One region of the Cupriavidus sp. GW822-FHT02D05 genome, then DNA from elsewhere that is predicted to be linked to it. Evidence: predicted binding sites of a transcription regulator. Region 1 holds the regulator's gene; each other region holds the start of a gene.

Region 1 (7,929 bases):
TCCTACTGGCATCGATATCCGCGATGGCCTGCAATACGACTGCATTGGCTGCGGCGCCTGTATCGACGCCTGCAACCAGGTCATGGACAAGATGGCTTACCCGCGCGGGCTGATCCGCTATACGTCCGAGAACGCCATGCGCAGCGCGCTCTCCGAGACCGTGGCGCGCAAGCGCCTGGTGCGGCCGCGCACGGTGATCTACTCGGTGATCTGGCTGGCGCTGGTCGCCGGCTTCATGGCCTCGCTGGCCATGCGCACGCCGCTCAAGGTCGATATCATCCGCGACCGCGGCGCGCTGGGGCGGGAAGTGGAAGGGCGCTGGATCGAGAACGTGTACCGGCTGCAGCTGATCAACACGACCGAGGCGCCAATGCGCGTCGCCGTCAGCGCGGGCAGCGATGAGCTCAAGGGCCTGGCTGTGGAATATGATCACGCTGCCGGCAACCTGGAGCCCACGTCCAATCGCCTGATTCCCATCCGGGTGCGCGTGCCGATCGAGTCCGCGGCGCAGGGCACGCACAAGATCGAGGTCACAGTGACCGCGGTGCCCGACGAGGGCGCGGGGAGCCATGGCGCGGAGATTCGACAGAGCACCAGCTTTATCGTGCCGCGCAATCTATGAGGCGGCAGGGACGCTGGTTGCACCAATCCGTACGCAACATACGCGATCTAGATCTAGAGGAGGCCAGATGACGCAGCAAAGTAATCCCTGGTGGAAGGAGCCATGGCCGTGGCTGCTGATGAGTGGGCCGTTCGTGGCCATGGTGGCCTGCGGGGTCACGATCTGGCTGGCCATGACCCATCCGGATCCGCCCATTGAGGAAGGGGTGGCGCGCCACGGCCTGGTGGTTGAGAAGGCGGGCAGCGCGGCACGCCAGGCAGCGCCGGTCGCGGCGCAAGCGAGGTGATCATGAGGCTACGCTGGCTGATGTGGGTGCTGTGGCCCGCTTTCCTGGTCGCCGGGCTGACGACCGCGCTGGTATTCTCCATGGTCGATCCCGGCGACCTGCGCTTCTTCGGCCAGCCGGTCGAGGCATCGCGGGAGGCGGTCTACACCGTGGGTTTCCTGATCGCGTGGGTGCTGTGCGCGCTGTCGAGCGGCTTGACGCTGTACACCATGCCCACGCGGCTGGCGGACACGGACGAGCTGGAGTGATTGCGATGCGCGCCTTGCCGGTTCAGGCCAGCAGGCGCGGCATCGCGGCGAGCCGCCGCGGGCGAGGGCGGCGCGCGACGTGCAGGTCAGCAGGACTTGTTGACGATCTGCTTGATCCCCACCATGTCGACCAGCTTGACGTGGCGCTGGCGGATCTGGATCAGGCCGGCTTCCGCAAAGCGCGAGAACAGGCGGCTGACGGTTTCGAGCTTGAGCCCCAGGTAGCTGCCGATTTCCTCGCGGCTCATGCGCAGCACGAACTCGGAGGCCGAATAGCCGCGCGCGGACAAGCGCTCGGACAGGTTGATCAGGAAAGCGGCAAGCCGCTCCTCGGCGCGCATCGATCCGAGCGTGATCAACATGACCTGGTCCTGCGAGATCTCCTTGCTCATCAGGCGCATGAACTGATGCTGCAGCGACGGCAGGACGTTGGACAGCGTCTGGAGATCGCCAAAGCGTACCACGCAGACTTCGGTATCTTCCAGCGCGGTGGCGTCCGACGCATGCTGCATCTCGCCAAGGCCGTCGAGGCCGACGACTTCGCCGGGAAGGTGGAAGCCCGTGATCTGCGAGCGGCCGTCTTCCATTGTCAGGTGGGTCTTGAGCGTGCCGAAGCGGATCGCGTAGACGGCGGTGAGAGGATCGCCGAGGCGGTACAGGGTTTCGCCCTTGCGTACGCGCACCCGGTCCTGGACCAGCGTATCCATCTTTTCGAGGTCCTGCTGCGACATGCCGACGGGCAGGCAGAGCTGGCCGAGCGAGCAAGTGGAGCAGCGGGGCGACATCTCGGTAATGGGAATGGTGGTGAGCAATTGGGGCCTGTCGGTTTAGCGCAGTCAGTCAAGCGCGATGTGGCGGGCGCATTGAGTTGAGAGCTTGACGTTGAGAGTCGTCGGTTGGAAGCGCTATCCACATCGGCCTGGCGCGCGGGTCTTGCGGCAGTGCGCTATCTGTGCAGCGCGGCTTGCCGTGCCCGTCGTCATGTTGTGCGAGCGCGCTGGTGTGCGCGGGCGCAAGGCCTCATGTTGATAGCGCCTCTTGGAGCTGCGGGGGCGCGTTCGCCGCATTTTACCGCGCCAGACGTTGCGATTGTGTGATTGGGAGGAGAAGTTGACCATAGGCGTGCTTATCAGCGTATTTACCTTGGCTTTGCTGGGCGGCGTGCACTGCGCCGCCATGTGCGGCGGGATCGCGCTGGCGGCGGAGCAGGGCGGCGTTGCGCGCGTGCCTGCCACGGTGCTCCGGCGTCCCGGCCATTGGTTGCTGGAACTGCTTGTCATGCATGCCGGGCGGCTGAGCATGTATGCGGTGCTGGGAGGCTTGCTGGGCGCCCTTGGCGCCGGCGTCTGGAAGACGCAGTACCTGCCGCTGCAGCGCTGGCTGTTCGGGGTCGGCAGTGTAATGCTGGTGCTGTCGGGCTTGTGGATGTTGCGCGGGCGCACCATGGGTACGGGTTGGCTGGAGCGGCTCGCCGCCCGGGGCGCGGGTGGCTTGCTGCGCGGCCTTGGTGCCGTCGGGGCGCGCTTGCCGGCTGTGGCCCGGGCGTATGGGCAGGGCCGGTTGCTGCGCCGCTACGGCATGGGGCTAGCCTGGGGGCTGGTCCCGTGCGGCATGGTGTACGGTGCTCTTGCCATGGCGTTGCTGGCCGGCAATGCCCCGTCGGGCGCGCTGGTGATGGCCGTGTTTGGCCTGGGCACCCTGCCGAACCTGCTGGTGATCTCGGGCCTGTCCGGCTATCTCAGGCAGCTTTCGCGGCGCCCGGCGTTGCGGGCTGGCGCTGGGCTTGCGGTGGTGGCCTTTGGCTTGGCCGGGGTGGCGCGCGCGCTGCTTTTGCCTGAGACGCTTGCCGCGCATGGATTCTGCCTGGTCTTCTGAAGCGCTGCTTCGTGGTGTATCTGTCACTTCTTCGCTGAGGTAGCTGTGCGAATCGGTTGCAGGTTTGCCAGGGAATGCCATACAATCGCAAGAACAGCGATATCGCGCACGTATTTCATCGTGGCATCGTCAGGTAGCATCCGCTGCTCAGGGATGCATGCCAGGAACACCCAGGCAGGCATCAGCGCCAGGGACCGTTCCCCATCCGCCGTCCGGTTCAAAAGATTCGGTTCAAAAGACCAGCTACGGCAGGGCGGGGTGAAATAGGCCAGCAGGCCCGATATCCGTATTTTCTTGCACCCGGCGCGTTCGATGATAAACGCCGCGCCGGACAGGTCCGCCACATCAGGGGGAAGGCGCGACGCAAGGGCTCCGTCGACTGGCAGATAATGCCGGTGGCCGGGCGATCTCCTGCCGGTCAGGTCCGGCACCCGATGCAATAAAAGAAGGCGCACGGCTGGCATGCATCAAGCATGCGGTTGGCTGCGCGGCCAGATGGCGGTGGCAATCCCTACCGCTGAACCCGCAATCTCCAGTGCGCCCGGGATCAACCGGGGCGCAGGTGCAAAGACAGGCTGCACGCAATCAACATGAATACCCAAGAGGCGAAGATCGTCCTCGAGACCGCGCTGATCTGCGCGCAGGAACCCTTGCGCGTCAATGACTTGCGCCGGCTGTTTGCCGACGACGTCGGTGCCGACACCATTCGTGTGCTGCTCGAAGAGCTGCGCCGCGACTGGGAGCAACGCGGCGTGGAACTCGTGGCACTGGCCAGTGGCTGGCGTTTCCAGAGCCGCCCTGTCATGCGTGAATACCTGGATCGGCTGAATCCTGAAAAGCCGCCCAAGTACTCCCGCGCCGTGATGGAGACGCTGGCGATCATTGCCTACCGGCAACCGGTCACGCGGGGCGATATCGAGGAAATCCGTGGTGTCGCGGTCAGCACCGAAGTCGTGAAGAAGCTCGAGGACCGCAGCTGGATCGAGGTGATCGGCCACCGTGACGTGCCCGGGCGGCCTGCGCTTTATGCCACCACCAAGAACTTCCTTGATGACCTTGGCCTGCGCACGCTCGATGAATTGCCGCCGCTGGAGGACATCCAGGCCCAGGCGCAGGTCGCGCTGCTGAATCAGGAGCCGATTGACTTCGAGGCGCTGGGCAAGGTGCCGGCGGATAGCGACGAAGAGGCATTCGCGGAACCTGGCGCTGATCAGGCCGGCGCTGCCGCGCTGGTTGCGGCGGATGCCGGAGAGGGTGAACCGACCTCTTCCGGCGTGGTTGCCCACGACGGTCTTGCGGCCGGCGCCATGGATGGCATCGCCGATTTGGTGGATGCGTTTGAAAGGAAGGAGGCCTTGGCGCAAGCGGAAGCCGGGTTCACACCCGCGCCCGAGGCCGAGGCGGAAGTGCCGGCGACGCCCGGGCCAGGCAGTGAGCCAGGGAGCGAGCCGGTGTCCGCCGAGCCCGCCGGCGCGCTGTCTGGCGACATAGCCGCGGAGCAAGCCGTCGAAGACGGTGAAACAAATGAGCAAACGGACACGCCCGCCAACGGTTACCACGTACAAGTGGCCTCCGGCGAGCAGGCGTCCGAAGTCCCGGGGGCGTCCACGACGAATCCGGCGCACCCCAGCGAGCACGACGAGCACGACCAGCGCGTGTCCAACTGAACACCATGCAACATCCGAATGTGAATACCTTGTCCGATTCTGATCAAGACGTCCGCCAGGCGGATACGCCGGCCGGCGATGCCGGCAATGGCGCCGAAGGCGGCGCCGGCACCGATGGCGCGCCGCGCCGCAAGGGCCTGCGCCGTGGCTTGCGCAATCTGGTGGCCACGCGCCGCCAGGCCGCGCAGGACCGCGACGGCGACCGTGCCGCGGACGGCGGGGCGGCAATCCCTGCGGGCGGCCCCGATGCGGGCGCCGCGCAAGACGCGCGTGGCGACGGCGCAAGGAAGGGACGTACGCGTGGCAAACGCAAGCTCGCGGAAGGCGAGGCTGTGCAGGCCGGCGAGCAGCAGGGCGAACGCCCGGCGCCGCGAGGCCGCCGGAACTTCAGCGGTGACAATGCCGAAGGCGCAAGCGAAGCTGGCGGAGAAGCCACGGGCGAGCGCCAGCGTGACGGCGCGCGCGCCAACCCGAACGGGAATGGCGCCCGCAAGCGCAAGCCGCAGCAAGGCCTGCAGCCGCAAGGCGCGGCTCGCCGTGGTGGCGCCGAAGGGCAGCAAGGTGGCCCGCGCCAGCAAGGCAAGGGTAACAAGGGCAAAGGCGGCGCGCAGCGCCCAGCCGCGGGTGTGCCTGAGAAGGCGCCCGCCGCCGCGAGCGGCGAGGACCTGTTCCGCTTTGTCATTTCCGGTCAGTACGACCAGGAAGAGTCGAGTGGTCCGCAAGCCCGGGTCAAGCCGGTGCGCGAGCTGTCTGCAGACGATGATGCGCCCAAGCTGCACAAAGTGCTCGCCGAGGGTGGACTGGGCTCGCGCCGGGAAATGGAAGAGCTGATCCTGCAGGGCCGGGTTTCGGTCAATGGCCTGCCTGCCCACATCGGCCAGCGCATCCTGCCGGCCGACCAGGTCCGGGTCAACGGCAAGCTGATTCATCGCCGTGTGTCGTCCAAGCCTCCGCGCGTGCTGCTGTATCACAAGCCGTCCGGCGAAATCGTCAGCCAGTCGGATCCGGAAGGCCGTCCGACCGTGTTCGACAGCCTGCCGCGCATCAAGGCAGGGAAGTGGGTGGCCGTGGGCCGCCTCGACTTCAACACCGAGGGCTTGCTGATCTTTACCTCCTCGGGCGATATCGCCAACAAGTTCATGCATCCGCGCTACGGCGTGGAGCGCGAATATGCGGTGCGCACGCTGGGTGAGCTGGCCGAGGCCGATCGCCAGCGCCTGCTGCATGGCATCAAGCTCGACGATGGCGAGGCTAATTTTCTGCGCATCGCGGACGGTGGTGGCGAAGGCATCAACCACTGGTACCACGTGGCGCTGACCGAAGGCCGCAACCGCGAAGTCCGCCGCATGTTCGAGGCCGTCGGCCTGACCGTGTCGCGCCTGATCCGTACCCGTTACGGCCAGTTCCTGCTGCCGCGCGGCCTGAAGCGCGGCCGCTGGCAGGAACTCGCGGCGGACGACGTGCGCGCGCTGATGGCATCCATCGGCCTGAAGGCGCCGTCCAAGGGGGATAGCGGTCCCCGCGGCGGCAGCAAGGTGGGTGGCCGGCAGCAGCGCACCGAGGCAGCCATTGCCGGCATGCCGATGCCGACCGGCATGGACGGCCTGCCGCGCGTCAACCGCGGCAACGGCCCGCGCGGCAGCGGTGCTGGCCGCGGCCAGCCGGATCCGATGCAAACGTCGATGGGCTACATCGGTGGCCCGACCCTGCTGACGTCCCATACCACCAAGCTGGGTGGTGGCGCGGCGGGTTCCCCCCGCGGCCCGGGCGGCCCGGGCCGCGGCGGCCGCAGTGGCGGCCGTGGCGCTGGCATGGGCGGCGGCATGGGCGGTATGGGCGGTATGGGCGGCGGTCAGAATCGTTCCCAGCGCCGCGGTGGTGGCGAAGCCAATGGGAATGTGATGCCGCAGGCCGGCAAGCCCAACGGCAATCGCCGTCCTCGTGGTGGTGGCCGCGACGGCAATCGTTGAGCGATGCGAGGCAGGGTGCCTTGGGCGGGCCTGGCAGGGAAAAGAGCGGCGCAGGCCGCATCCCTGTCTTGCCAAAGCTGGGTGCCTTTGCCTTTTGCACCGCGACAGCGTATAATCAAAGTCTATTCAAAAGTCATCCTGCAAAAAGGGTGGGCGAATGATGGGCATTGCGCCCATTTTTTTTTGCTTCGCCCGTTTCGTGTGCTTGCCGTGTTTCGCGGCGCGCCGGTCGGGATGACTGGCAGGCAAGCTGGCTGAAGCCGTCAACCAAGACGGCCGTGCCGATGGGCTGGGTCTGCCACGGTATTGATGGCCATTATTCGGGAATACAGTGCATCTGGCAGATTTGATCGAAACCACCCTGAACGGCATGGGGTACGAGCTGGTTGAGCTCGAGCGCGCTCCAGGCGGACTCATGCGCGTCTATATCGATCAGCCTGAAACCGGCATCGTCATTGAGGATTGCGAGAAGGTAAGCCGTCAGCTTACCCACGTGCTCACCGTCGAGAACATCGACTACGAGCGCCTCGAAGTGTCCTCGCCGGGGCTGGACCGGCCGCTCAAGAAACTGGCTGACTTCGTCCGCTTCGCGGGCCAGGAAGCCAGGGTTACCTTGCGCCTTCCGGTCAACGGGCAGAAGAACTTCGTCGGCATCTTGCAGACGCCTACCGGTGAGCCGGGGGCAGAGCAGATTGGCCTCGAGTTCGAAGGCCAGAACGGCACGGCGCTGCTGGAATTCACCATATCCGATGTTGATCGCGCACGCCTGGTGCCGGTGATCGACTTCAAAGGAAATCAGAAAAAAGGGAACAAGCAATGAGCCGCGAAGTTCTGTTGCTCGTCGATGCGCTTGCGCGTGAGAAGAACGTCGACAAGGATGTGGTATTCGGTGCGCTGGAAGCGGCACTCGCTTCGGCAACCAAGAAGCGTTTCGAGGAAGACGTGGATATTCGCGTCGCCATCGATCGTGAGTCCGGTGAGCACGAGACGTTCCGCCGCTGGCTTGTAGTCCCCGATGAACAGGGCCTGCAGGAGCCGGACAAGCAGATCCTCATGTTCGAGGCACGCGAGCAGGATCCGGACATCCAGCTTGATGAGTTTGTCGAAGAGCAGATCGAGTCGGTCGAGTTCGGCCGTATCGGTGCGCAAGCCGCCAAGCAGGTGATCCTGCAGAAGATCCGTGACGCCGAGCGCGAGCAGATCCTCAACGATTACCTTGATCGTGGCGAGAAGGTCATGACCGGCACGGTCAAGCGTGCCG
Region 2 (7,929 bases), on a different contig from region 1:
ACGGCAAGACCGAGCGCAACGTCACGCCTTACGGCCAGACCGTGGAAGACAACGTCATCCACGAACTGCTCGACGAACTCGAAGCGACCAGCGCCTACCGCGCGCGCCGCGAGGCCACGCGCGCGTTCAACGCCACCAGCCCGGTGCTCAAGAAGGGCATCGCCATCACCCCGGTGAAGTTCGGCATTTCCTTCAACGTGGCCCACTTCAACCAGGCCGGCGCGCTGGTGCACGTGTACAACGACGGCTCGGTGCTGGTGAACCACGGCGGCACCGAGATGGGCCAGGGCCTGAACACCAAGGTGGCGATGGTGGTGGCGCATGAGCTTGGTATCCGGCTCGAACGCGTGCGCGTAACCGCGACCGATACCAGCAAGGTGGCCAACACCTCGGCCACCGCCGCCTCCACCGGCACAGACCTGAACGGCAAGGCCGCGCAGGACGCCGCGCGGCAGATCCGCGAGCGGCTGGCGGCGTTTGCCGCGCGCCAGGCCGGCGTGGACGCCAACAGCGTGCAGTTCGGCGACGACCTGGTGGTCGCGGGCGAACTCCGCCTGGACTTCAGCGACCTGGCACGGCAAGCCTACGTGGCACGCGTGCAGCTGTGGTCCGATGGCTTCTACACCACGCCCAAGCTGTACTGGGACCAGTCCAAGCTGCAAGGGCGGCCGTTCTATTACTTCGCCTATGGCGCGGCGTGCTCGGAAGTGCTGGTGGACACGCTCACCGGCGAATGGCGCCTGCTGCGCGCCGACGTGCTGCACGACGCCGGCCGCTCGCTCAACCCGGCCATCGACATCGGCCAGGTAGAGGGTGGGTTTATCCAGGGCATGGGCTGGCTGACCACCGAGGAACTGTGGTGGAACAAGGACGGCAAGCTGATGACGCATGCGTCCTCCACCTACAAGATCCCGACCGTCAACGACTGCCCGGAAGACTTCTACGTGCGGCTGTTCGAGAACGACAATGCGGAAGACAGCATCCATCGGTCCAAGGCCGTGGGCGAGCCGCCGCTGCTGCTGCCGTTCTCGGTGTTCTTCGCGATCCGCGACGCGGTGGCCAGCGTCGCGGACTACAAGGTGAACCCGCCGCTGGTGGCGCCCGCGACCAGCGAGGCAATCCTGGATGCGGTGGACGCGGTGCGGGCGGTGCGGGTGGTGCAGTAGGAGACAGCGGCTTGCGGATGCGCCCGCCCTCTCCCACGGGCCATCTTCGCTGAAGACCGAAATGAAGTAACGAAGTAACAAGCTGAAGTAACAAGCTGAAGTAACAAGCTTCACCCAGAGCATCAACCTAAAAAGGCATCACCATGCAGGACGCGCCCCTCAAACCCTTCCGCTTCGCCGACGCCACCCGCTGGGTGCGCGCGGGCGTGCCGGTGGCGATGGTCACCATCGCCGAGGTGAAAGGCTCCGCCCCGCGCGAGGCGGGCGTGCGCATGCTGGTGACCGCCAACGAACTGGTCGGCACCATCGGCGGCGGCCATCTCGAGTGGCGCGGCATGGAGATCGCCCGCACCATGCTGGCCGAGCGCGACGCGATGCGGCAGATCGTGCGCATCCCGCTGGGCCCGGCGCTGGGACAATGCTGCGGCGGCGTGGTGCTGCTCGCCTTCGAGGTGTTGGGCGAAGCCGACCTGCCGTGGCTGGACGCGGTGCAGGCCGCGTTCGGCACCGGACGCGCGCTGATGCGCACGGTGCCGCGCACCGGCGCGGTGCAACACGCCGCAGCGCCAGCGCTGCTGCCCTCGGTGGCCTTGCAGGCGGACGGCGGCTGGACCGACACCCTGGTGCCGGACGCGCTGCACGTGGTGCTGTTCGGCGCCGGCCACGTGGGCCATGCGCTGGTCAAGGTGCTGGCCAACCTGCCGTGCCAAGTGCACTGGGTGGATGAGCGCGACACCTTGTTCCCCGCCGACCTGCCCGACAACGTCACCCCGGAAGCCAGCGACATCCCCGAAGCCGTGGTCGACCATGCGCCGGCCGGCAGCTACTTCCTGGTGATGACGCACAGCCACGCGCTGGACCAGACGCTGTGCGAGCGCATCCTGCGGCGCGACGACTTCGCCTACTTCGGCCTGATCGGTTCCAAGACCAAGCGCGCGCGCTTCGAGCACCGCATGGCGGAGCACGGGATTGACCCTTCCCGCTTTGCGGAAATGACGTGCCCGATGGGCGTCTGCGGCATCACGGACAAGGCTCCGGCTATGATTGCGGTTGCCATCGTCGCCCAGTTGCTGCAGGTTCGCGACCAGCGCCTCGCCCATCTGGGCGCGCTCGTCGCCAGCCGCGGCGGCAAAGCGACGAGCTCGACGCAAACCAAGACCGCAAAAGGAACCCCATGACGCTCGATGCCGCGCTCGCAGACCGTATCCGCCAGACGCCCAAGGCGGAACTGCACGTCCACATTGAAGGCACGCTCGAGCCTGAGCTGATCTTCCGGCTGGCCCAGCACAACAAGGTCAAGTTGCCGTACGCCAGCGTGGAAGCCCTGCGCGAGGCCTACGCCTTCACCGACCTGCAATCCTTCCTCGACATCTATTACGCCGGCGCCAGCGTGCTGCTGACCGAGGACGATTTCTTCGACATGACGATGGCCTACGTGCAGCGTGCCGTCGCCGACAACGTGCGCCACGCCGAGATCTTCTTCGACCCGCAGACCCATACCGAGCGCGGCGTGCCGATCCATGTGGTGATCGACGGCATTTCCGACGCGCTCGCCCAGGCCCGCACGCAGTACGACTTCTCCAGCAGCCTGATCCTTTGCTTCCTGCGCCACCTCTCCGAGGAAGACGCTTTCGCCACGCTGGAAGCCGCGCTGCCTTACCGCGACCGCTTCGTCGGCATCGGGCTGGATTCCTCCGAGCAGGGCAACCCGCCGGAGAAGTTCGCCCGCGTGTTTGCCCGCGCCCGCGAGCTCGGCCTGCACCTGGTGGCGCATGCCGGCGAGGAAGGCCCGGCGCAATACGTGACCGACGCGCTCGACATCCTCAAGGTGGAGCGCATCGATCACGGCGTGCGCGCCATCGACGACCCGGCACTGGTCGAGCGGCTGGCCCGCGAGCGCGTGGCGCTCACGGTATGCCCGCTGTCCAACCAGAAGCTCAAGGTCTACCCCGACCTGCGCGACCACTCCCTGCACCGCCTGCTGGAAGCCGGCGTGCTGGTCACGCTGCACTCGGACGACCCCGCCTATTTCGGCGGCTATATGAACGCGAACTGGGAAGCCACTTTCGAAGCCTTGCCGCTGACCGCGGCCGATGGCCACAAGCTGGCGCGCAACAGTTTCGAGGCGTCGTTCCTGCCCGCCTCGCAAAAGACTGCCTTCCTCGCCGAAGTCGACCACTTCTGGCAATCCCCCTTGCCCGCCGCGGCCTCCACGGCCTGAAGCGCGGCTCACACCAAGATGCCGGCGCGCCATGCGCGCGCCGGCGCATGACGAGACATCGATATGACGACCACGCCCCCCACCCAGTCCATCACCCGCGCCATCCGTGGCCGCGTGCTGCACTTCCTGCGCGACCCCCAGTTTCATGACGACGCGTATCAGTATTGGGAAGACGGGGTGCTGATCGTCACCGCCGGGCATGTCGCCGCGGTTGGCAACCATGCCGACCTGGCCGACCAGATCCCGGCTGGCGCCGAAGTGATCGACCGCCGCGGCAAGCTGATCGTGCCGGGCTTTATCGACACGCACGTGCACTACCCGCAGACCGACATCATCGCCTCGCCCTCGCCCGGCCTGCTGCACTGGCTGGAGACCTATACCTTCCCCGAGGAGCGCCGCTTTGCCGAGCCGGAATATGCGGCGGCCGTGGCCGGCTTCTTCGCCGACGAGTTGCTGCGCAATGGCACCACCAGCGCCGTGGCCTGGAGCACCGTGCATACGGCCTCGGCCGATGCGCTGTTTGCCGAAGCCGACCGCCGCAACCTGCGCCTGGTCACCGGCAAGGTGATGATGGACCGCAACTGCCCCGAATTCCTGCGCGACACCGCCGAGTCCGGCGCGCGCGATTCGGCCGACCTGATCTCGCGCTGGCACGGCAAGAACCGCCTGTCGTACGCCATTACGCCGCGCTTCGCGCCCACCTCCAGCGAAGCGCAGCTGCAAGCCTGCGGCGAGTTGGCCAAGGCCTACCCGGACGCCTTCATCCAGACCCACGTGGCGGAAAACCGCGACGAAGTGAAATGGGTGGCCGAGCTGTTCCCGCAAGCCCGCAGCTATCTGGACATCTACGATCACTACGGCCTGCTGCGCCCGGGCGCGCTGTACGGCCACGCCATCTACCTCGACCAGGACGACCGCAAGCGGCTGGCCGACAGTGGCGCGGCGGTGGCGCACTGCCCCACCTCCAACCTGTTCCTGGGCAGCGGCTTCTATGACTTCCACCAGTCGGATGCGCACCGCCTCAATGTGACGCTCGCCACCGACGTGGGCGGAGGCACCTCGTTCTCGATGCTGCGTACCATGAACGCCGCCCACAAGGTGGCGCGCATGGGCGGCTACCACCTCACCGCGCTGCGCATGTTCTACCTGGCCACCCGCGCCGCCGCCGACGCACTGGGCTGGAGCGAGCGCGTGGGCAGCTTCACCCCGGGCTGCGAGGCTGACTTCATCGTGCTCGATCCGCAGGCCACGCCGCTGATCGCGCGCCGCAGCGAGCGCTCGGAAACGCTGGAAGAGCAGTTGTTCGCCTTCGCCATGCTGGGTGACGACCGCGTCATCGGCGAGGTGTATGTGATGGGCGAGCCGGCGAGCGCGCCAGCCTCCGCCGCGCACTAATCATCACTTTTAACAAGGTGGCACCGGGTCCGGCCTCGCGGGCTTGACCCGGATCAACACCCCTGTCATGCAATACTTCTAAGCTGTCACATCATCGGCCGCCCTGTGGCCGTGCACCGCCAGTCTCGGGCCCAGCCCGACCCCGCGTTCGACAACTGAAGGTTTTTGCATGATTGCCACGCAGCAAGCTTCCTTTCCGGAGCCGATTTCCCCTGACGTCCCCCTGCCCTCGCGCAAGATCATCCGCGGCTGGCTGATCCCGCTTGGCGCGCGCAGCACGCCGCGCGCGCTGGCGCTGTTCGCGCTGGACACCGCGCTGTTCCTGGCCGCGCTGGCCGGGGTGGTGCTGTTCTCCCACTGGCTCGCCAAGCTGGCCGCCAGCGTGGCAACGGGGCTGATCATCGCCCGCCTGTTCATCATCGGCCACGATGCCTGCCACCAGAGCCTGACGCCCCGGCGTGGCCTGAACAAATGGCTGGGCCGGCTGACCTTCCTGCCGTCGCTCACGCCTTACAGCCTGTGGGAAGTGGGCCATAACGTGGTTCACCACGGTTACTCCAACCTCAAGGGCTTCGACTTCGTCTGGCAGCCTTACTCGCTCGAGGAATTCCAGGCCCTGCCGCGCTGGCGCCGTGCGCTGGAGCGGGTCTACCGCACCGGCTTTGGCGCGGGCCTGTACTACCTGGTCGAGATCTGGTGGTTCAAGATGTTCTTCCCCAGCCGCCGCCAGATGCCCACGCGCCGCGCCGTCTTCATGTGGGACTGCACGCTGGTGGCGCTCTTCGGCGTGGCCTGGATCGGTGCGCTGGCGTGGCTGGCCATCGCCACCGGGCAGTCGGTGGCGCTGCTGGTCGGGCTGGGCTTCGGGCTGCCGTTCCTGGTCTGGAATTTCACCGTGGGCTTCGTGCTCTACGTGCACCACACCCACACCAGCGTGGCCTGGTACGACACCAAGGCCATGTGGGCGCGTGCCCAGCCCTTCGTCTCCACCACCGTGCACCTGCGCTTTCGCTATGGCATCGGCGCGGCGCTGCACCACATCATGGAGCACACCGCGCACCACGTGGACATGAGCGTGCCGCTGTACCGCCTCAAGCGCGCCCAGGCGCTGCTGGAGCATGCGCTGCCGGGCCGCATCATCATCCAGAACTTCACCTGGCGCTGGTATTTCCATACCGCGCGCCGCTGCAAGCTGTACGACTTCAAGGCACTCTGCTGGACGGACTTCCGCGGCCGGCAGACCAGCGCCAACGCGCCAGTGCCGGCATAACCCACCACCACCCCCACCACCTGCCGCAGCCGCCCTGGCTGCGGTTTGTCTTTTGGGACGCGTAATACTCAATTACAAAGTCTTTCCGCGCGCTTGTCCCGCACAGCGGCGCTTGCCTCGTTAAGCAAGGTATCGGTCCCAAGGTCATTGCGCATCCCGACCCGGGGCCGCCCCTTGGACAACGCCCGAGCGCAAATCAGCGCCGACAGGACAAACAGGACAAAGACAAATGGCAATCAGCAAACCCCATGCGCCGGCACGCCGCCGCCTGCTCCGCGCCGCCCTGCCGGCGCTCGCCTCGCTGGCGGTGCTCGGCAGCCTTGCCGGCTGCGTGACCGAGCGCGTGGTAGTACGCCAGCCGGCGCCTGCGCCACCCCACCAGATGGTCCGCAACATGCCGCCGCCGGTGCACGAAGACCGCGGCCCCGCGCCTGCCTACGGCTGGAACTGGGTGCCGGGCCACTGGAAGTGGGAAGGCAACGACTGGTTCTGGGTGCACGGCCGCTGGGTCCAGCAGGCGGTGCCGGTGATGCCGCCCGTGATCGTGGAACAGATCACGGTTGCCCCGCCCGCGCAGCATGCCTACTGGGTGCCCGGGCATTGGGTCTGGCGCTTCGAGGGTGGCGGCTGGGTCTGGATGAAGGGCGCCTGGCACGGCTAAGCCCCGCACGGGCCCGCCGCCCATGGCGGCATGGCTCAGACCTGAGGCCCGGTGGCGCCGGCATGATTACTTAGGCGTCGCCACCATCTTCCCGCCCTGCTCCGCCATGCGCGCGCGCATGGCGTCGGCCGAGCCGATCTGATGGAACAGCGGCCCGCCCGGGGCGAAGCTGTCGGCCGTGGCAAGCCGGCCGACCACCACCGGCTCGAAGCCTGCATCGCGCACCAGTTGCTCGCCGATGCGCAGGGCCTTCGGATCATCGGCGGCGATCGGCACCGCGATCAGGCCCTCGGCCCGGTGGTTCTGATTGGCGAAGTTGGTGGCGCCCATGAAATTGAAAGCGCGCACGATACGCGCGCCGCGCAGGTACTTTGCGGTGGTGATGCCGATGCCCTTGCGCATCGCCTCTTCGGCAACAGCGCCATCGCGCGCACGCACGGCGTTGGTCGCATCCACCACCACTTTGCCGGCAAAGGCCTTGCCATACTCCGCCGATATCTCAGGCAACGCCTTGTAAGGGACGGCAAGAAAAATCACGTTGGAAAACGCCAGCGCCTCGGCCACCGTGCCCGCGCGGGCAAGCGGGCCAAGTTTTTCGACCAGCGGCTTGAGTTCATCCGGGTGGCGCGAGGAGAACAGGACGGGATGGCCTGCCTTCACCCACAGGCCGCCTACCGTGCTGCCGATGCGGCCCGAGCCAATCACGCCGATGGGCACGAGGGCGCTGTCCCGGCTAGCCTGCGCGCGCAAGCGCGAGGGCGAGATCCCCAGCCACATCGCCAGCAACGCCAGGCTCACGCTGCCGGTGAGCAGGCGGCGCTGCCGGCTGATGGTTTCGATGCGCTCTGGAAACGGCATGGCGGACTCCTCGATCCGATGACCATCAAACATCGTGGTGCTGCAACACAGCAAGCGGGTGCGGTGCACTTGGCACGCCTTCAAACTCTAGGCGAAAAATGCAGCGCGCGCCGCCGCCCCGTTGCCGCCGCGTGATCGATTTGGCGCTTGCCACCCTGTGCACTACAGTAAGTAGCACTTGCATCACCCGCGATCCCCCGCCCTTGCGTCCTTGTCCCCACGGAGACGGTAATGGCCCCCGCCCTCCCCTGTCCGCGCCGCTCAAGGCTCGCGCCGGCCGCGCAGCGTAGGGCAGCCGCATGCGCACAGGTGGCGCGGGCGGCGCGGGTGGCCCTGGCGGCGCTGGCTGCAGGCGCAC
Region 3 (7,929 bases), on a different contig from region 1:
TCGGCACGCTGGCCGCCCGCAAGGCGGATTGCCAGGCCGAACTCGAACTGAATCGCAGGATGGCGGCGGCGCTCTACCTCGGCGTGGTGCCGATCGTGGGGGGACCCGGCCCCGGGGAGGTCCGGGTAGGTGGTACTGGCCAAGCGCTGGAGTACGCGGTAAAGATGCGCCGCTTCCGCCAGCAAGACCTGTTCTGCGCGATGGCACAGACGAACCGGCTAACCGGCACCCATGTCGAGACGCTGGCCCGCCGGCTTGCCGCGATCCACCTGGCCGCGCCGGTCGCCAGCGGCGGCACGGGGCATGGCACACCGGCACGGATCGCAGCGGTGGCGCAACAAGCCATGGCGGGCGTTGCCGCCCTCGCCTCGGGCACCGACGCGGCGGCACACGTGGCGGCGCTGCTGCGCGAGCGGGCCGTGGCGCTGCAACCGGCATTTGCCAAGCGGCTGGCAAGCGGCCATGTCAGGGAGTGCCACGGCGACCTGCACCTTGGCAACATCGCCTTGATCGACGGCGAGCCCACGCCATTCGATTGCCTGGAGTTCGATGCCGGGCTACGCTGGATCGACACCATCAGCGATACCGCCTTTGTTTTCATGGATCTGCTCCATGCCAGCCGGCAAGACCTGGCCTACTGGCTGATCAATACCTATCTGGAGTGCAGCGGCGACTATGCCGGCCTGGCGATATTGCCGTTCTACACGGCGCTGCGCGCCGTGGTGCGCGCCCGCGTGCTGCTCGAGCGGGCCCACCAGCGCAGCGCGGCGGGAACCGGCACCGCCGCGGAAATGGCGGCGGCGCAGATGCGCTGCAACGATCTGCTCGCGCTGGCCAGCGCCGCGCTGACGCGCAATCCGGGTGCGATCACTATCATGCATGGCCTCTCGGGCAGCGGCAAAAGCACCGTTGCCCACCAGCTCGCGCTGGCCGCGGCCATGGTGCGCGTGCGCGCCGATGTGGAGCGCAAGCGCCTTGCGCTTGCACATGGCCATCAACGTGGCGATAAACGTGGTGATCAACTGGGCGATCAACTGGGCGATCAGTTTGCCGATGCACCTGGCGATCCGGCCGCGCACGGCGACCTTTACACGGCGCAACGCACTGCCCGCGTCTACCGGCGGCTGCTGGCAATCTGCCGGCTAGGCAGTGGCGCCGGATTCCCCATGATTGCCGATGCGACCTTCCTCGCGCGCGCCGAGCGGCGGCGCTTCGCGTCGCTGGCCGCGCGCCGGGGCGCTGCCTTTTCCATCGTCGACTGCAATGCCGGCCTGGCCACCCTGCGCGAACGGATCGTCACACGCGCGCGCCAGGGCGGCGACCCTTCAGAGGCGGACCTCCAGGTGCTGGAGTGGCAGCGGCGCGCGCAGGAGCCATTGGGCAGCGATGAATGGCGCCATGTGGTGCGCATAGGCGAGACCGTCCTGTCCGGCTGATGGCGGTTCGTGGAAACTTGCCCCCTCAGGCTTCCTTGGGCGATAGCCATGCTGGCCGCTGCGCGGCGCCGCTGCGGCCGTTGGCGGCTTCCACCTGCTCGGCAAACGCGCGCAGGGCCTGCATTGCCGCCCCGCTGGCCACATCGGCCTGGCGCAGCGCCAGTACCGGCGACGGCGGCTCCGTGGCCAGGCGGGCGATCTCCTCTGCCGCCCTGAAAGCGCCTTGCCGGGCCATCACGCAGATCACCGACGTCTTGCAGGCCAGCGGCATGTGGTCGCGCAGGAAGCTGCGCATGGGCGCAGCCAGGTGGCCGACCCAGATGGGCGCGACGATGACAAGCCGCTGGCAATCGTCCAGCGCCGGGCCGGCGTAGCGGTAGCCTACATGCCGCTGCAACAAGATATCCAGCACGCAGCGCGCATCGCCCAGCAAGCCGGCGCGGCTGGCCTGGTCGCCGACTTCCGCCAGCGGCCAGCCGGATTGCGCCGCCAGTTCTTCCGCGGCCTGGCGCGCCGTGCCGGTGCGCGAGTAATAAACGATCAGGATCTTTTCCATCGATGGCTCCTCAGCTCTCGATCCGGGTTATCCGCGTGCCGACCAGCGACAGGCTGATCATGATGCCGCCGTTGGTCAGCACGAAGCCCACAATATCGCCCCGCACGGTATTGCTATCCACGCTGGCACCGATGCCCAGGCTCAGGACGGACACCGACCCGTCCACGCCCACGGTCCAGCCCTGGCTGGCACGGAAGCGTTCCAGCGCCTGCCCGGTCAGGAACACCAGCACCACGGCCCTGGATGCCATGCCCGCCTGCGCCCCGAGCGAGGCGCCAATCAGCCGGTAGTAGGCCTTGTCCCCGCCTGCGCCATGCATCATGCCGTCGCCCTGCTCCACGCCCGCCACCGCGCCGCCAGCGAGCACATCGGGAAAGACCAGCACGCCGCTGGCCTTGTCCAGCAGGGCCCGCGCGCCGGGGTTGCGCGCAGTCAGGCGCGCCAGCACGGCTTCGCAGCGTGCATCGAGCTCGTCGGCATCCAGCACGCGCTTGTCGGCGGCTGAACCCGCCCACGCGGCCGCCGGCAAGCCTGCTGTGCAGCACAGCACGGCAGCCGCGGCGAGCGCCCGGCATGCCAGGCGCCGCCGCCTGGCGGCAGCCGGCAACGTGGAGGTCATGGCCTCACCGGCGCGCCTGATGCCGGCTTTGCGCCGGCGCTCGGCTCAGCCTGTGGCGCGTGCACCAGCAGTACCGGCTGGCGGCATTGCCGGACCAGCGCTTCGGCGACGCTGCCCATCAGCAGGCGCCGCACGCCGCGCCGACCGTGCGTGCCCAGCACCAGCAACTCCGCCCCGGTCTGCTGCGCCACCTGCTCGATCGCATTGGCCACGTCGCCCAGCGCCAGGGCTTCATCCACCATCAGCGTCTTGCATGACACCTGCGCTGCCGCCGCCTTGGCTTTGGCTTCGTCCAGCAGGATCTGCCCGCCTTCGAGCAGGCCGGCACGCAGGTCTGTCAGGTCGATGTAGCCGACCTCGTACCTGAGGTAGCTGTTATCGATCACATGCACCACGGTGAGTTCCGAGTGCATCGCCGCGGCCAGGCGCAGAGCCTCCTCCAGCGCCCGATCGGCGGACTCGCTGCCATCCACGGCAACCAGGATCTTGCTGTACATCTTGTACCTCCCGATAAAAAAGACAGGCGCCGCAGCTTGCAGCCGACGCTTCCAGTTTGTACGCCCGGGCAAGCGCGGTGTTGATGTAGATCATGGCATTCGCTGCTTTCCCGGGCAACGGGTCGTTTCTGCGCCTTGCGCGCATCGCCAGGCCGCTTGACGTGCATCAATACGCCCCGTGCCCAGCCCTCTAAGCTGCTAATGGAGGCCGCTCCCATGCGCGCTTTCCTATCGACATTGCAACATGGCGACATCCAGCCAGGAGGCACGGACCATGTACCAGAGAATATTGCTCGCGGTGGACGGCAGCCGCTCTTCGGACCTTGCGCTGAGCCAGGCCATCACGGTGGCCAAGGCGACCGGCAGCGAGGTAAAGGTGCTCTTCGTGGCGGACGACAACGATATCTTCTTCACTGCGGGCAGCTACGACCCGCGCAAACTGATGGAAGGCATCCTGGCCGCGGGACGCGATGCGCTGGCAGCGGCCGCCACGCGCCTGGCGGATGCCGGCATCCCGCATTCGACGCTGATCCTCGAGAAGCCCGTTTCCCCCGGGCAGATCTCCACCACGATCGTGGAGCAAGCCGACCGCTGGAATGCGGACCTGATCGTGATCGGCACGCACGGCCGCCGCGGCTTCCGGCGCCTGGTCATGGGCAGCGTGTCCGAAGGCGTGGTGCACAAGAGCAACAAGCCGGTGCTGATGGTGCGCAGCGAGATCCAGGAATGAGGACGCCCCGGGAACGACGCGTTGAACGATGCGCTGAACGATGCGCTGAACGACGGGAATCATGCCGGCGGCGGGCGGATTGATGCGAGGCGCCTCCCGGATCCGACGCAACGGCGTGGCCGCGCCCCGGGTCCTGGCCGGCCTGCTGGCCGCATGGGCCTTGAGTTGCCATGGGCTCGCGCTGGCCACACAGGCAGCGCCAGCAGCGCTCTGGTTTTCTCAGGGCCATCCCAATGCCCAGGCCTGGCAGGCCGCCGGCATCCTCGACGGCGCCACGGCCGACGGGCTGGAACCCCGCGATTATGATGCCGACGGCCTGCGCCGCGCGCTGGGCCAGGCCGCGGACGGGCCGCCGTTGGCGCCCGAAGCCGCCGCCTCGCTTGACGAGAGGCTGACAGCGGCGATGCAGCGCTATCTTGCCGACCTGCACGGCGGCCGGGTCGATCCCGGCACGATCCACGAGAAATTTGCCCCGGCGCCGGACCGGCAGTTCGATCCGTCGCGCCTCCTGCGCGCAGCCATCGCCGGGCAGGACCTGCCCGAGGCAGTCCGGCAGGCGGCGCCGTCGTTCCCGCTCTACGCAAGCTTGCGCGCGGCGCTTTCACGCTACCGCGCGCTGGCAGGCCACCCGGCCTGGCAGGCACCGCTGCCGCCGCTGCCTGGCAGGAAGCTGGCGCCCGGGCAGGCCTACGCCGGGCTGCCGGTGCTGGCGCAGCGCCTGATCGCGCTAGGCGACTTGCCCGCCGCCACGCCAGTCCCGGAACGCTATCAAGACGAACTGGTGGAGGGCATCAAGGCGTTCCAGGTCCGCCACGGGCTGGAGGCGGATGGCGCCATCGGCGCGGGCACGTTCGCGCAACTGAACGCGCCGCTCGCCGGCCGCATACGGCAGATCGAACTGACGCTGGAGCGCCTGCGCTGGACGCCCCTGCTGGAGGGCCCGCGCATGATCGTGGTCAACGTGCCGGAGTTCGTGTTGCGCGCCTACGAAATCCACGGCGGCGCCATCCAGGTCAAGGCGGAAATGAAGGTGATCGTGGGCAAGGCGCTCGATACGCGCACGCCGCTGTTCAAGGAGGACATGCGCTTCATCGAGTTCAGTCCTTACTGGAACGTGCCGCCGTCCATCGCGCGCGCGGAAACCGTGCCCCGGCTGCGCCGCGATCCCGGCTACTTCGAGCGGCAAGGCTTCGAGTTCGTCACTGGCGACGGCAAGGTGATCACCACCCTGTCGGCTGCCAGCCTGGATGCCGTCCAGCGCGGCCAGCTGCGCATACGGCAACGCCCGGGGCCGATGAATGCGCTTGGCGACATCAAGTTCGTCTTCCCCAACAACGAGAACATCTACCTGCATCACACGCCCACCCCGCAACTGTTCGCGCGGGACCGGCGCGACCTGAGCCACGGCTGCATCCGTGTCGAGGCGCCGGAGGCGCTGGCTGGCTTCGTGCTGCAGGACACGCCCGGCTGGACCGAGGCGCGCATCCGCGAGGCCATGGAGAAGGGAGAATCCAGCACGCTGCGGCTGCGCCAGCCCTTGCCGGTGGTGCTTGCCTACGGCACGGCCATCGTCAAGGCTGACGCTCGCGTCTACTTCTTCCCGGATATCTATGGGCTGGACCGCGTGCTTGACGAGGCGCTGCGGCAACGGTCCGCCCGCCTGCGGGCTTCCGCCTTGGCCAGCACGCAGGCAAGATAGGGCAATTGCACCAAAGGGGAGTGCTTTCGATGACCAAACCGCCCAGCGATCCTCGCCGCCTGTTCCTGCGGCACGCCGGCGGGCTTGTGCTGGCTGGCACGCTGCTGCCGTTGCCGGCCCGGTCCGCGCTGGCGAGCTTGCCCGATGCCCGCAGCTTGTCCTTCGAGCACACCCACACCGGCGAGCGCATCGCCTTGGTCTACGCCGTCGGCGATCAGTTCGTGCCCGAGTCACTGGCCGCGCTCAATCGCTTCCTGCGCGATCACTACTCGGGCCAGGTCGGCGTGATCGATCCGCAACTGTTCGCGCTGCTTTACCGCCTGAGGCAAACGCTGTGCTGCGCGGCCCCCTTCCAGGTCATCTCCGGCTATCGCAGCCCCGCCACCAATGCGCGGCTGCGCAAGACGCGCGGTGGCGGCGTGGCCAGCCATAGCCTGCATATGGACGGCAAAGCCATCGATATCCGCCTGCCCGGCGTTGCGCTGTCCGACCTGCGCGACGCCGCGCTCTCGCTGCGCGCCGGCGGCGTGGGCTTCTATCCGCAGGAGCAGTTCGTGCATGCGGATACGGGCCGGGTGCGGGATTGGTAGGCAAGGCACCGTTGAAGACCATCGGCAGGTTCCGGCCAAGCTCTCGCATCCGGGTTTTCCCCATCGGCGGCCCCCCTAGCCTGGGCGGCCCGGACAAGTTATGCTCTTGGCCGCATATTAGCCCGCACGGGGTGGGCTAGCGCTCAATCGACAATCCCCCGGCACCGGGCGGGCATATCTGGAAGGAAATCAGCCATGCGCACCCCTGCACGAACAATCTCTTGCCCGCGCGCATGCCGCTAAGCCGGTTGTTGTTGCCTCCAGAGCCGCCCGTGCTAGCGCCCGGCATCGCGCACAGCAGTTTCAGCGTGCAAGGCGACGCCCGCCAGAGCTTGCTGGCCTGGCAGGAGCGGATGAGCCCGGTCTACGATATCCGGCCTGCCACGGCGCAAGGCGAGCAGACGTTCGAAGCCTCGCTGTCTCGCTACTCCATCGACGATCTGAGCTTCTTCGACATCCGCACCAGCCCCAATCTGGCCGAGCGCTCGTTGGGGCGCGTGTCGACAGAGAACATTCGCGACATTACCTTCAGCGTGTTCCTGGAAGGCGCGCCCGCCCAATTCCTGGGCGGCAAGCCAGGGCTGAACGCGCCGCAGTGGCACGGCGTGCCAAGCATCCTCGCGCTGGACATGGACCAGCCGTGCACCATCCGGAGTTTTCATGGCCGCATGCTGCTGTTTTTCGTGCCGCGCGCCTTGGTGGAAATGGCCTTCCCCGATGCCGCCTCGCTGCATGGCCGCCTGGTTGAGGCCACCACACCGCTGATGCGGGTGCTGATCTCGCATCTGGTGGCACTGAATCGACAAATCGTAGGCCTGTGCAAAGAGGAAGCAGACCGGGCATTTCGCACCGCGATCGAACTGCTGGCCGCCGCGTTCAGCCGGCACGCGGGGCTCTCCGGCAACGCCCGCGCAGCGGTGCGGGCGGCGGTGTACGGACAGGTGCGGCGCTATGTCGAGGCCAATCTGCATGACCCCGACCTGAGCCCTGACAGCGTGCTGCAATCGCTGCATCTGTCGCGCGCCAGCGTGTACCGCCTATTCATGCATGAAGGTGGCCTGGCCGCTTATATCCGCAGCCGCAGGCTGCGGGCGGCGGCCGATGAACTGGTGCGCTTTCCTGACATGGCGGTGCAGGACATTGCCTCAGGGCTCGGTTTCAACAATGCATCGAGCTTTACGCGCGCCTTTCGCCGCGCCTACGACATCGCGCCGCAGGAATTGCACAGCTATGCCCCGCTGCTACAGCGCGAACAGGCAAGGCTACAGCGCCATGCGCCCTGGCGCGCGGCGGGATTGAGGTAGGAATCCGGTAGGAATCCGTTCAAGGCACTGCCCCTCTCGCCACCTCTCGCCCCGTCACTCCACTGGCACCGCCGACATCCACCCGTTTGCGGCATTCGCCGCCACGACCTGTTTCGCGATCGAATCGCCCAGGCGCCTGGCATCCGCGGAGATACTGTCGCGCTTGACCTCGGACACGCCATGCAAGCCCGCGCCGGCCGCGGCGGACATCGCGAGATGGCCGGCGGCGGCACCGACGCCGGCGGTTTCAGCCACGCCCGGCATGTGGCCGCTGTTGGCCTCGGCCGCGAAACTCTGCAGCGGCATGGGCGCACCGTCCGCCGGCTTGTACAGGATCTGGACCGACGCGCCGACCTCGCTCTTGCCTGCGCCAAGGCCGATCAGCAAGCGGCGCCGACGCTTGCCCTCGTCGATCTTCTGGATGCTTCCCTCGACGATCAGCGCGTTGCTTTGCGCGGGCGCGGGGCCGTCCGCGCGTACCGCGCGCAGTCCCTGGGA
Region 4 (7,929 bases), on a different contig from region 1:
GCCGGTTGCGCTCGAGTACAACGGCATCTCGCATGCGGTCATGCTGGCCTCGCCGGCCGATCTCGAAGACTTCGCGCTGGGCTTCAGCCTGAGCGAAGGGCTGGTGGCCAGCCCGCGCGATGTTTATGAGATAGAGACCGAGGTCCGCCCCGAAGGTATCGCGGTGCGGTTGCGCATCGCGGCGCAAGCCTTCGCCGCGCTCAAGGATCGGCGCCGCGCCATGGCGGGCCGAACCGGCTGCGGCCTGTGCGGCACCGAATCGCTGCAGGAAGTCATGCGCGCCCCGGCACCCGTGAGCGGCGGCGCCAGCTTCAGCGACGAGGCGATGTACGCCGCATTCGCGCAGTTGCAGACCCGGCAGGAACTGCTGCGCCACACCGGCGCCACGCACGCCGCCGCGTGGCTGCGCGCCGACGGCCAGGTTGCGCTGGTCCGCGAAGACGTGGGCCGCCACAACGCGCTCGACAAACTGATCGGCGCGCTGGCACGCACCGGCGAGGACCGCTCGCGCGGCGCCGTGCTGGTGACCAGCCGCGCCAGCTACGAAATGGTGCTGAAGACCGCCGGCGCCGGCGTCGGCGTGCTGGCCGCCGTATCCGGCCCGACCGCGCTCGCGGTACGCCTGGCGATCGATGCCGGCGTCACGCTGGCCGGCTTTGTACGCGCCGGCCGGCACGTGGTCTACTCCCACCCCCAACGTTTGCACAGCAGGACGGAACAAGCATGAACTCCGACAACCTCGTCAAGATGGCGAACCAGATCGGCACCTTCTTCGAAGCCATGCCGGACCGCGAAGAAGCGGTGGCGGATATCGCCAGCCATATCAAGCGCTTCTGGGAGCCACGTATGCGGCGCGCTTTGCTGGCGCGGCTGGATGGGAGTGAAGATGCTGGGCTGGATGAGATTGTGTTGTTGGCGGTGACGAGGTATCGGGGGGCGTTGGAGTGATTGGGGGAAGGTTGTTGGGGGTGGTCGCTGTTTGATTGCTGCGGCGATGGCATCTTGCACCCAAGGGCGTACGACATCCCCCTGCGGGGGCTGCCGGTCACTCTTCTTTGCGTCGGCAAAGAAGACTAACGAGAAGAAAGCCGACCCTGCCGGGCGCAGAGCAATAAGGCTTTCGAATATCGGTGGTTGCGTCGTACGGCCCGGAGTGTTGGCTGGCCTTTGCCATACCGGCTTGGAGGGCATCGTAAATGCATGACTCAATGGTCACGTTGTGGTGCCCCTGATCGCTTTGCTCGGTGCGCGTTCGACCATCTGCCGTTCGCGGCGCGTAGCACCACGATCCTGCCTGCCTTGGTGGTTTCGTGGTTTTGTCTCTGGCGGCGGGCGCCCGGCCATTTGATGCCCTGCCGTACCGGCGCGAGCGGCACCTTGCTTCACCCCCCTCTGGTTTCGTGGTGGGCACCGTGGCCCGTCCGCGAGGGCCGTGCTCACACCCACGACGCTCGTCCACTGAGACAAAACCACGAAACCAGCCACACCCGAAACGGCGCAGCACTTCGCCCCGCGAACGGCAGATGTGGGAATGGTCACCGCGCACGAGGTCAGGGGCCTCACGACGTAACCCATAGGTCATGCAATTGCGATGCCCTTTGAGCCGGTAGAACACGCTAGCCGACACTCGGGGCCGTACGACGTAACCACCGATATTCGAAAGCCTTATTGCTCTGCGCCCGGCAGGGTCGGCTTTCTTCTCGTTAGTCTTCTTTGCCGACGCAAAGAAGAGTGACCGGCAGCCCCCGCAGGGGGATGTCGTACGCCCTTGGGTGCAAGATGCCATCGCCGCAGCAATCAAACAGCGACCACCCCCCCATCACCAATCCATCCCCTACTTCAACCTCAACGGCTCCAACAACGCCGCATCATATTCCCCCCTCCCAATCCTCCCCAACTCCAGCATTCGCAGCAAGATATAAGCTTGCCGTTGCCGGGCGCGCCGAGGATTCACCACCGGGTTATTCGCCGAAGGCGCCTTCGGCAATCCGGCCAGCATCGCGCATTCCGCCAAAGTCAGCTCGCCCACCGGCTTGCCAAAATACGTCTCGGCGGCCTCGGCAAAACCATAGGCCCCTTGCCCAAGGTAGACCTTGTTCATGTAGAGCTCGAGGATCTCATCCTTGCTCATGGCGTGTTCGATCCGGTAAGCCAGCAGCACCTCATACAGCTTGCGGGTGTAGGTCTTCTCGCGCGAGAGGAAGAAATTGCGCGCCACCTGCATGGTGATGGTGGAGGCGCCCTGCGACAGCTCATCGGACAGGTTGGCCACGCCGGCGCGGATCACGCCGACATAGTCGATGCCGTCATGCAGGTAGAAGCGGTCGTCCTCGATGGCTACCACCGCCTGGGTCAGCTTGGGCGGTATCTCGCCGATGGGCACGTAGCCGGGCGACTGGCGGAAAGTGGTGAGCGCGTCCAGCGTGGGCAGCTGGCGCTGAGCGACGAGCACGGTGAGCGTGCCGAGCAGGGCCGCGCCCAGGATGAGCAGCAGCACCAGCTTGAGAAAATTCGACCAGAGACGTTCCATGGGCCGTATTGTGCCAGCACCGGCCATGTCCCTGCCCCGGCTCAAGCCGCCCCGCCGGTTCAGTCCGCCGGCAGCGCCACGCCAAGCTCCTTTGCCAGGGTTTCCAGGTTGCGCCAGATCGCAGGGTTCACGTCCAGGTGGGTGGTCGTGAGCGCGCGGTTGGCGGCTTCGAACTCGCCCGGGTATTGCACGCTGTCAAAGCCCGGGGCGGGCGGGGTGTCGTGCAGGTAGTTGACGAAGGCTTCCACCTCCGCGCCTTGCCAGCTCAGCCCCAGGTCCAGTTCCGGGTTCATCAGCAACGCGAACATATTGTTGGTGGCCACGCCGCCGCGCGGGTTCTCCGGCTGGATGGTGCCGCCGCCCGACAGCACGCCCGCGAGCAGCTCGGCTACCACGCCGAGCGCATAGCCCTTGTGGCCGCCGAAGGGCAGCAGCGCGCCCGGGTGTTCGCTGAACATGGCCCCGGCATCGGTGGTGGGGTTGCCTTCGCTGTCGATGATGCTGTTCTGCGGCGCGGGCTCGCCCTTCTCGGCCAGCACGCGGGCCTTGTTGATGGCGATGGCGCTGGTGGCGATATCCACCACCAGGGGCGGGCGGCCGTTGGGCATCGGCCCGGCGAAGCACAGCGGGTTGGTGGTCAGCCGCGCGGTGCGGCCGCCGTAGGGGGCCACCACCGGGGAGCGGTTGATCACATTGGTGAAGCTCAGCAGCACGAAGCGCTCCTTGGCCACCATCTCGCCGTAGTGGCCCATGCGGCCCAGGTGGTGTGAGCGGCGCAGCGCGACGATGCAGTGGCCGTGCTGGCGCACGCGCTCGATGGCGGTCTCGATGACGCGCTTGCCCACGTGCTGGCCGAAGCCGCCGTTGCCGTCGAACACCAGCAGGCTGTCGCGGTCGAGCACGCATTCGGCGCGGCCCGCCGGGTTGACGTTGCCGGTTGCCAGCGAGCGCTGGTAGTTGGGCAGGATCGACAGGCCGTGGCTGGTGTAGCCGCAGCGGTCGGCCTCGACCAGGTGCTCGGCCACGTCGTTGGCGATGTCGGTCGGCACGCCTTGCGCGGCGAGCAGGTCGCGGGCGAGCCGGGTGGCGGATTGCAGTGTTATCTTCATGTTCGTTCCTTGTCCCGGTGTGCGCTCAGATCCAGCCCAGCCAGCGCCAGTAGGTGGCGGCGAACAGCAGCATCAGGGCGTAGCCGATCACCGTCACGGGGATGCCGACCTTGGCGAACTGCTTGCCGTTGAAGGTGTCCGTGCCCAGGCAAACCATGTTTTGCGGTGCATTGATCGGCAGGATGAAGCCGAAGCTCACGGTGAAGCCGAGCAGCATCGTCAGGCCGATCTGGTTGATATCGCCCGGCAGCGTCTGCAGTACCGAGATCAGGATCGGCAGCAGCGCCGCGGTGAGCGCGGTGGCGCTGGCAAAGCCGAGGTGGATCAGGATCAGGAAGGCGGCCAGGATGGCGAACACCAGGATCGGGCCTTGCGTGGCGAGCCCGGAGTTGGCCACCACGAACTTGCCCAGCCACTGGCCGGCCTGCGTGGTGAGCAGCGCGGTACCCAGGCTGATGCCTACCCCGAACACGATCAGCGTGCCCCACGGCGTGCGTTGCTGCATGGTCTTCCAGTCCATCACGCCAATGCGCGGCATCATCAGGATCACCAGGCCGACGAAGGTCACGGTGGCGGTGTCGAACTGGTGCAGCTTGCCCTCGGTCGCCCAGAACAGCAGCAGCCCGATGGACACGGCGGCAAGCCGCTTCTGCGGGCCGCTCATCGGGCCCAGCCCGGCGAGTTCCTTTTGCACGGCTTCCTTACCGCCGGGGATGGCCTCGGTTTCAGCGGGCAACAGGAACCGCACCAGGAAATACAGCACGACCGACATCACGATGGCCCACGGCGCGCCGGCGATCAGCCATTGCAGCCAGGTGATGCGCTCGCCCAGCAGCTTGTCCATGAAGCCCACCGTCAGCAGGTTCTGCGCGGCGGCGGTCTGGATGCCGACGTTCCAGATGCTGGTGGCCATAGCCACGGTGATCATGATGCCGGCGGCGATATTGGATTTCTTGTCGACCCCGAAGGCCGCGATCACGCCCATCATGATCGGCACCACGCAGGCACTGCGCGCGGTCGCGCTCGGCACCACCAGCGACAGCGCGATGGTCACCACGATGCTGCCGATCAGGATGCGCCGCGTGCTGGTGCCGATGGCCGACAGCGTGACCAGCGCGATGCGCCGGTCGAGCCCGGTCACCGTCATTGCCGCCGAGATAAAGAGGGCGGCGGCAACCAGCGCCAGCGCGGTGTTGGAGAACCCTGCCAGCGCCATGCCGAGCGCGCGGGAGGTGCCGTACTGCGTGGCCGGGTCCGCCACCGTGGGCGCAAAGCCGATCAGTGCGGCCATCAGCGACGTGATCATGATGGCGCTGGCCTCGTAGGAGACCGCCTCGGTGATCCACACCACGATGGCAAAGGCGAGGATTGCCAGCATGCGATGTCCCGCCACCGGCAGGTCCGGGGGCAGGGGCAGGGCGAGTATGCCGATCAGTACCAGGACGGCGGCGTAGAGCCCCCATGGCGTGGATTTGCCGGGCGCGGCTTGCGGCACGGCGGCAGCCACACCGATAGCGGTGGGGGCGGCTGCGCGGACGGCTTGGGTTGGAGTGCGCGGGTCTGTCATCGCTTTCCCTTTTCTTGTCTTGTTGATCTTGGTTCGACACGGGAAGGCGGACGTCACGCGCGGGCAGATGGCTAGCCTGTGACTGGCAGGGTGGCGGCGTCGTTCGGCGGCGTTCCGTGAAGACCTGGCGAAGGCGGGAGACCGGCTTGCGGCCGGGCTGCCGCGTTCGACATGGGGAAATTATCGTGCCGGCCAACAGTGCCTGTCGAGGGTGGATCCGGGCGCATATGACGCGGATCAAAGAACCGGCTCGCACAGGGAAATTTCGATGCGCCAAGCGGTCAGACTTTCAGATCATTGCGATACAAGGGCTTGCGGGCGTTGCGCAGCGAGCACAACAACCGGCAGCCCCGCACACTAATGAGCCGCCCGAACGTGATCTGAAAACTTTGGAGTGCATGATGAAGGTTTTAGTGAGAGGACTACGCGCCGAAGTCGACGCATCCGCGCTGCGCACGGCGCTGGCCGCCTACGTGCGGGTCAAGGACATCGAGCTGATCTGCGAGGGCGACGGTGCGCATCCCTGGGCCTGGGTCGACCTGGATCTGGACGATGTGGACCCGATGAGCGTGTGGAAACTGGTGGCGAAGCTCGATCGCCGTTATATTGCTGGATGCCATACGCGCTGGCATGTGCCGGCCTATCGCGCGCGCTGAGCCGCCGACACGTGCGGTGCGCGCGCCACCGAACGACAAAGACAGGGCAGGGACACACGATGCAGGAAAACATGGCCGATGCGCCATCACAAGGTGCCGGCGTGCCGGGCAACGCAGCGCTTGCGCTGGACAATGTAGTCAATCTGCGCGACCTTGGCGGCCTCGCCACGCGCGACGGCCACCGCGTGCGTGCCGGCAAGCTGTTTCGCAGCGGCAACCCGGGCCTGGCCAGCGCGGCGGATATGGAACGGCTGCGCGCATTGCAGCTGGACATGGTGATCGACTTCCGCTCGGCCGGTGAGAAGACCGCTGCGGAAAGCCCCTTTGGCGAGGCCTTCCGCTGGGTCGCCACGCCGGTGCTCGAAGGCAGTATGTCGATGGCCGAGCTGATGCCGCGTTTGCGCGACGGCAGCGCGCAGCAGATGGAAGCCTTCATGCTGGAGGTCTATGGTGACTTTCCGCGCAAGTACCAGGCCGCCTTTGGCGGTTTCCTGAAGACTGCGGAGCAGGGCGGCAACCTGCTGTACCACTGCACCGCGGGCAAGGATCGTACCGGCTTTGCCTCGATGCTGCTGCTGGCCGGCCTGGGCGTGGAGCGCGGCATCATCATGGCCAACTACCTGGAATCGAATCACTGGAACCAGGGCTTCAACCAGAAGATGAGCGCCGGCGCGGCGCAGTTCGGTGTCGATCCCGCGGTGATGTGGCCGCTGCTGGCGGTGAAGGCCTCTTACCTGGAAGCCTCGATGCACGCCATCGAGCAGGACTACGGCGGCATCGATGCCTACCTGGGCGACGTGCTCAAGGTGGATGCCGAGCGCCTGCGCCAGGCCTATCTCGTACGCGCTTAGCGATCCTTGTCTCCAAGGTGCTTTGCGAGCGCGTCATCCCGAGCGCGTCATCCCCCAACGGACCGTTAGCGCAGCGCCGGCCATCGTAGCAGTGCGAGGCGGACGGCCGGCGGGACTTTAGCCCAGCGCGGTCGCTCGTGGGGTCGTTTTTGCCAATGTCAGGACTTGTCAGCTTTTCTGGCTGGCCGTTGGATAGAGTCGGAGCCTATATAAAAGTCTCCGATTTCATTCTCCAATGCGTAGTCCTATTTCCTGTTACGCAACCGGATCGGTCACCGGCAAGCTCGCGGTCGGCGGGCTGTTCGGGCAATACGTCAGTCCTTTTTCTGATTACCTGTCGGCCTCTTTTGCCACGGGAGCGGTCAGTGGGGGCGACGCTGTTGGTGGCCTGATCGGGAACGCTTTGGGGCACATCGAGCAAAGCTATGCCACGGGATCCGTAGCGGCCACCGGTGTCAAGTCCTATGCCGCCAGAGCAGGTGGCCTGGTCGGCTATTCAAGCTCGACGCTGATCCTTAACAGCTATGCCACGGGAGACGTCACTGCCACGATTTCCGGCAAGAGCTCGGTCTATGCAGGTGGATTGGTGGGGCAATTGGAGACTGCAAACCTACCCCTGCAAGAGATCGATACGAGCTATGCGAGCGGGCTGGTAAACAATGGCAGTGGAGGCGGCTTGATCGGCGGGCCGAGCGGCTCCCTTCCTCCCCCCGATACCGCGTGGGGAGTCTGGAACAATCAAAACAAGCAAGCCGTTGCACAGGTAGGAGGGACCGCGTTGACTCCAGCGCAGATGAAGGATCCCACCAATGCGGCATGGACAAAGCTCCTCCAGACGACCCAGACCGTCACCCAGATTTCCACGTCTGCAAGTGATACCACCGCCAAGGCGCCGATCTGGGGGGCGGCTGCGTCAGGGACCAGCGCTCCTGTCCTTTGCGTTTTCGGCGGGTGTGCCACCAGCTCCAGTTCGGGTTCGTCGAGTGGCTCCGGTTCGTCTGGCGGCTCGGGCTCGTCGAGTGGTTCGGGTTCGTCGAGTAGCTCGGGATCATCGAGCGGTTCGGGTTCGTCGAGTAGCTCGGGCTCGTCGAGTAGCTCGGGTTCATCGAGTGGTTCAGGTTCGTCGAGTGGCTCGGGTTCCTCCAGCGGATCGGGCTCTTCTAGCGGTAGCGGTTCATCCGGCAGCTCGTCGGGTGGATTCCCGGTGCCAATTCCG

What was found. The regulator FNR, encoded in region 1, switches genes on or off when oxygen is low (the NO sensors DNR and NnrR bind a similar motif). The targets are predictions, from matches to a motif close to TTGATNNNNATCAA.
Region 2: AC1RQK_RS15960 (fatty acid desaturase) is a predicted target of FNR. The motif match lies at 4,826-4,839, and genes of this name have one in related genera.
Region 3: AC1RQK_RS17545 (universal stress protein) is a predicted target of FNR. The motif match lies at 3,265-3,278, and genes of this name have one in related genera.
Region 4: AC1RQK_RS30700 (DASS family sodium-coupled anion symporter) is a predicted target of FNR. The motif match lies at 5,434-5,447, and genes of this name have one in related genera.

What each region holds. Positions count from the first base shown of each region.
Region 1 covers NZ_JBXAOE010000007.1:246,583-254,511, forward strand. Annotated here, with positions in the region: gene ccoG (cytochrome c oxidase accessory protein CcoG) at 1-622, shown strand, start outside; gene AC1RQK_RS11980 (membrane protein) at 690-908, shown strand; gene AC1RQK_RS11985 (hypothetical protein) at 911-1,156, shown strand; gene fnr (fumarate/nitrate reduction transcriptional regulator Fnr) at 1,243-1,968, opposite strand; gene AC1RQK_RS11995 (sulfite exporter TauE/SafE family protein) at 2,267-3,031, shown strand; gene AC1RQK_RS12000 (hypothetical protein) at 3,055-3,495, opposite strand; gene scpB (SMC-Scp complex subunit ScpB) at 3,622-4,698, shown strand; gene rluB (23S rRNA pseudouridine(2605) synthase RluB) at 4,704-6,668, shown strand; gene rimP (ribosome maturation factor RimP) at 7,000-7,488, shown strand; gene nusA (transcription termination factor NusA) at 7,485-7,929, shown strand, end outside.
Region 2 covers NZ_JBXAOE010000011.1:4,054-11,982, forward strand. Annotated here, with positions in the region: gene xdhB (xanthine dehydrogenase molybdopterin binding subunit) at 1-1,166, shown strand, start outside; gene xdhC (xanthine dehydrogenase accessory protein XdhC) at 1,310-2,344, shown strand; gene AC1RQK_RS15950 (adenosine deaminase) at 2,341-3,387, shown strand; gene guaD (guanine deaminase) at 3,451-4,782, shown strand; gene AC1RQK_RS15960 (fatty acid desaturase) at 4,952-6,052, shown strand; gene AC1RQK_RS15965 (hypothetical protein) at 6,282-6,713, shown strand; gene AC1RQK_RS15970 (NADPH-dependent F420 reductase) at 6,780-7,571, opposite strand; gene AC1RQK_RS15975 (TonB-dependent receptor) at 7,803-7,929, shown strand, end outside.
Region 3 covers NZ_JBXAOE010000012.1:87,457-95,385, reverse strand. Annotated here, with positions in the region: gene AC1RQK_RS17565 (bifunctional aminoglycoside phosphotransferase/ATP-binding protein) at 1-1,436, shown strand, start outside; gene AC1RQK_RS17560 (flavodoxin family protein) at 1,462-1,992, opposite strand; gene AC1RQK_RS17555 (lipid-binding SYLF domain-containing protein) at 2,003-2,611, opposite strand; gene AC1RQK_RS17550 (universal stress protein) at 2,608-3,108, opposite strand; gene AC1RQK_RS17545 (universal stress protein) at 3,383-3,838, shown strand; gene AC1RQK_RS17540 (L,D-transpeptidase family protein) at 3,921-5,537, shown strand; gene mepK (peptidoglycan L,D-endopeptidase MepK) at 5,567-6,127, shown strand; gene AC1RQK_RS17530 (AraC family transcriptional regulator) at 6,436-7,431, shown strand; gene AC1RQK_RS17525 (DUF4410 domain-containing protein) at 7,486-7,929, opposite strand, start outside.
Region 4 covers NZ_JBXAOE010000029.1:15,064-22,992, reverse strand. Annotated here, with positions in the region: gene fdhD (formate dehydrogenase accessory sulfurtransferase FdhD) at 1-727, shown strand, start outside; gene AC1RQK_RS30715 (formate dehydrogenase subunit delta) at 724-948, shown strand; gene AC1RQK_RS30710 (transglycosylase domain-containing protein) at 1,835-2,530, opposite strand; gene AC1RQK_RS30705 (Ldh family oxidoreductase) at 2,590-3,639, opposite strand; gene AC1RQK_RS30700 (DASS family sodium-coupled anion symporter) at 3,665-5,206, opposite strand; gene AC1RQK_RS30695 (RNA-binding protein) at 5,608-5,862, shown strand; gene AC1RQK_RS30690 (tyrosine-protein phosphatase) at 5,922-6,713, shown strand; partial or broken gene AC1RQK_RS30685 (hypothetical protein) at 7,452-7,929, opposite strand, start outside.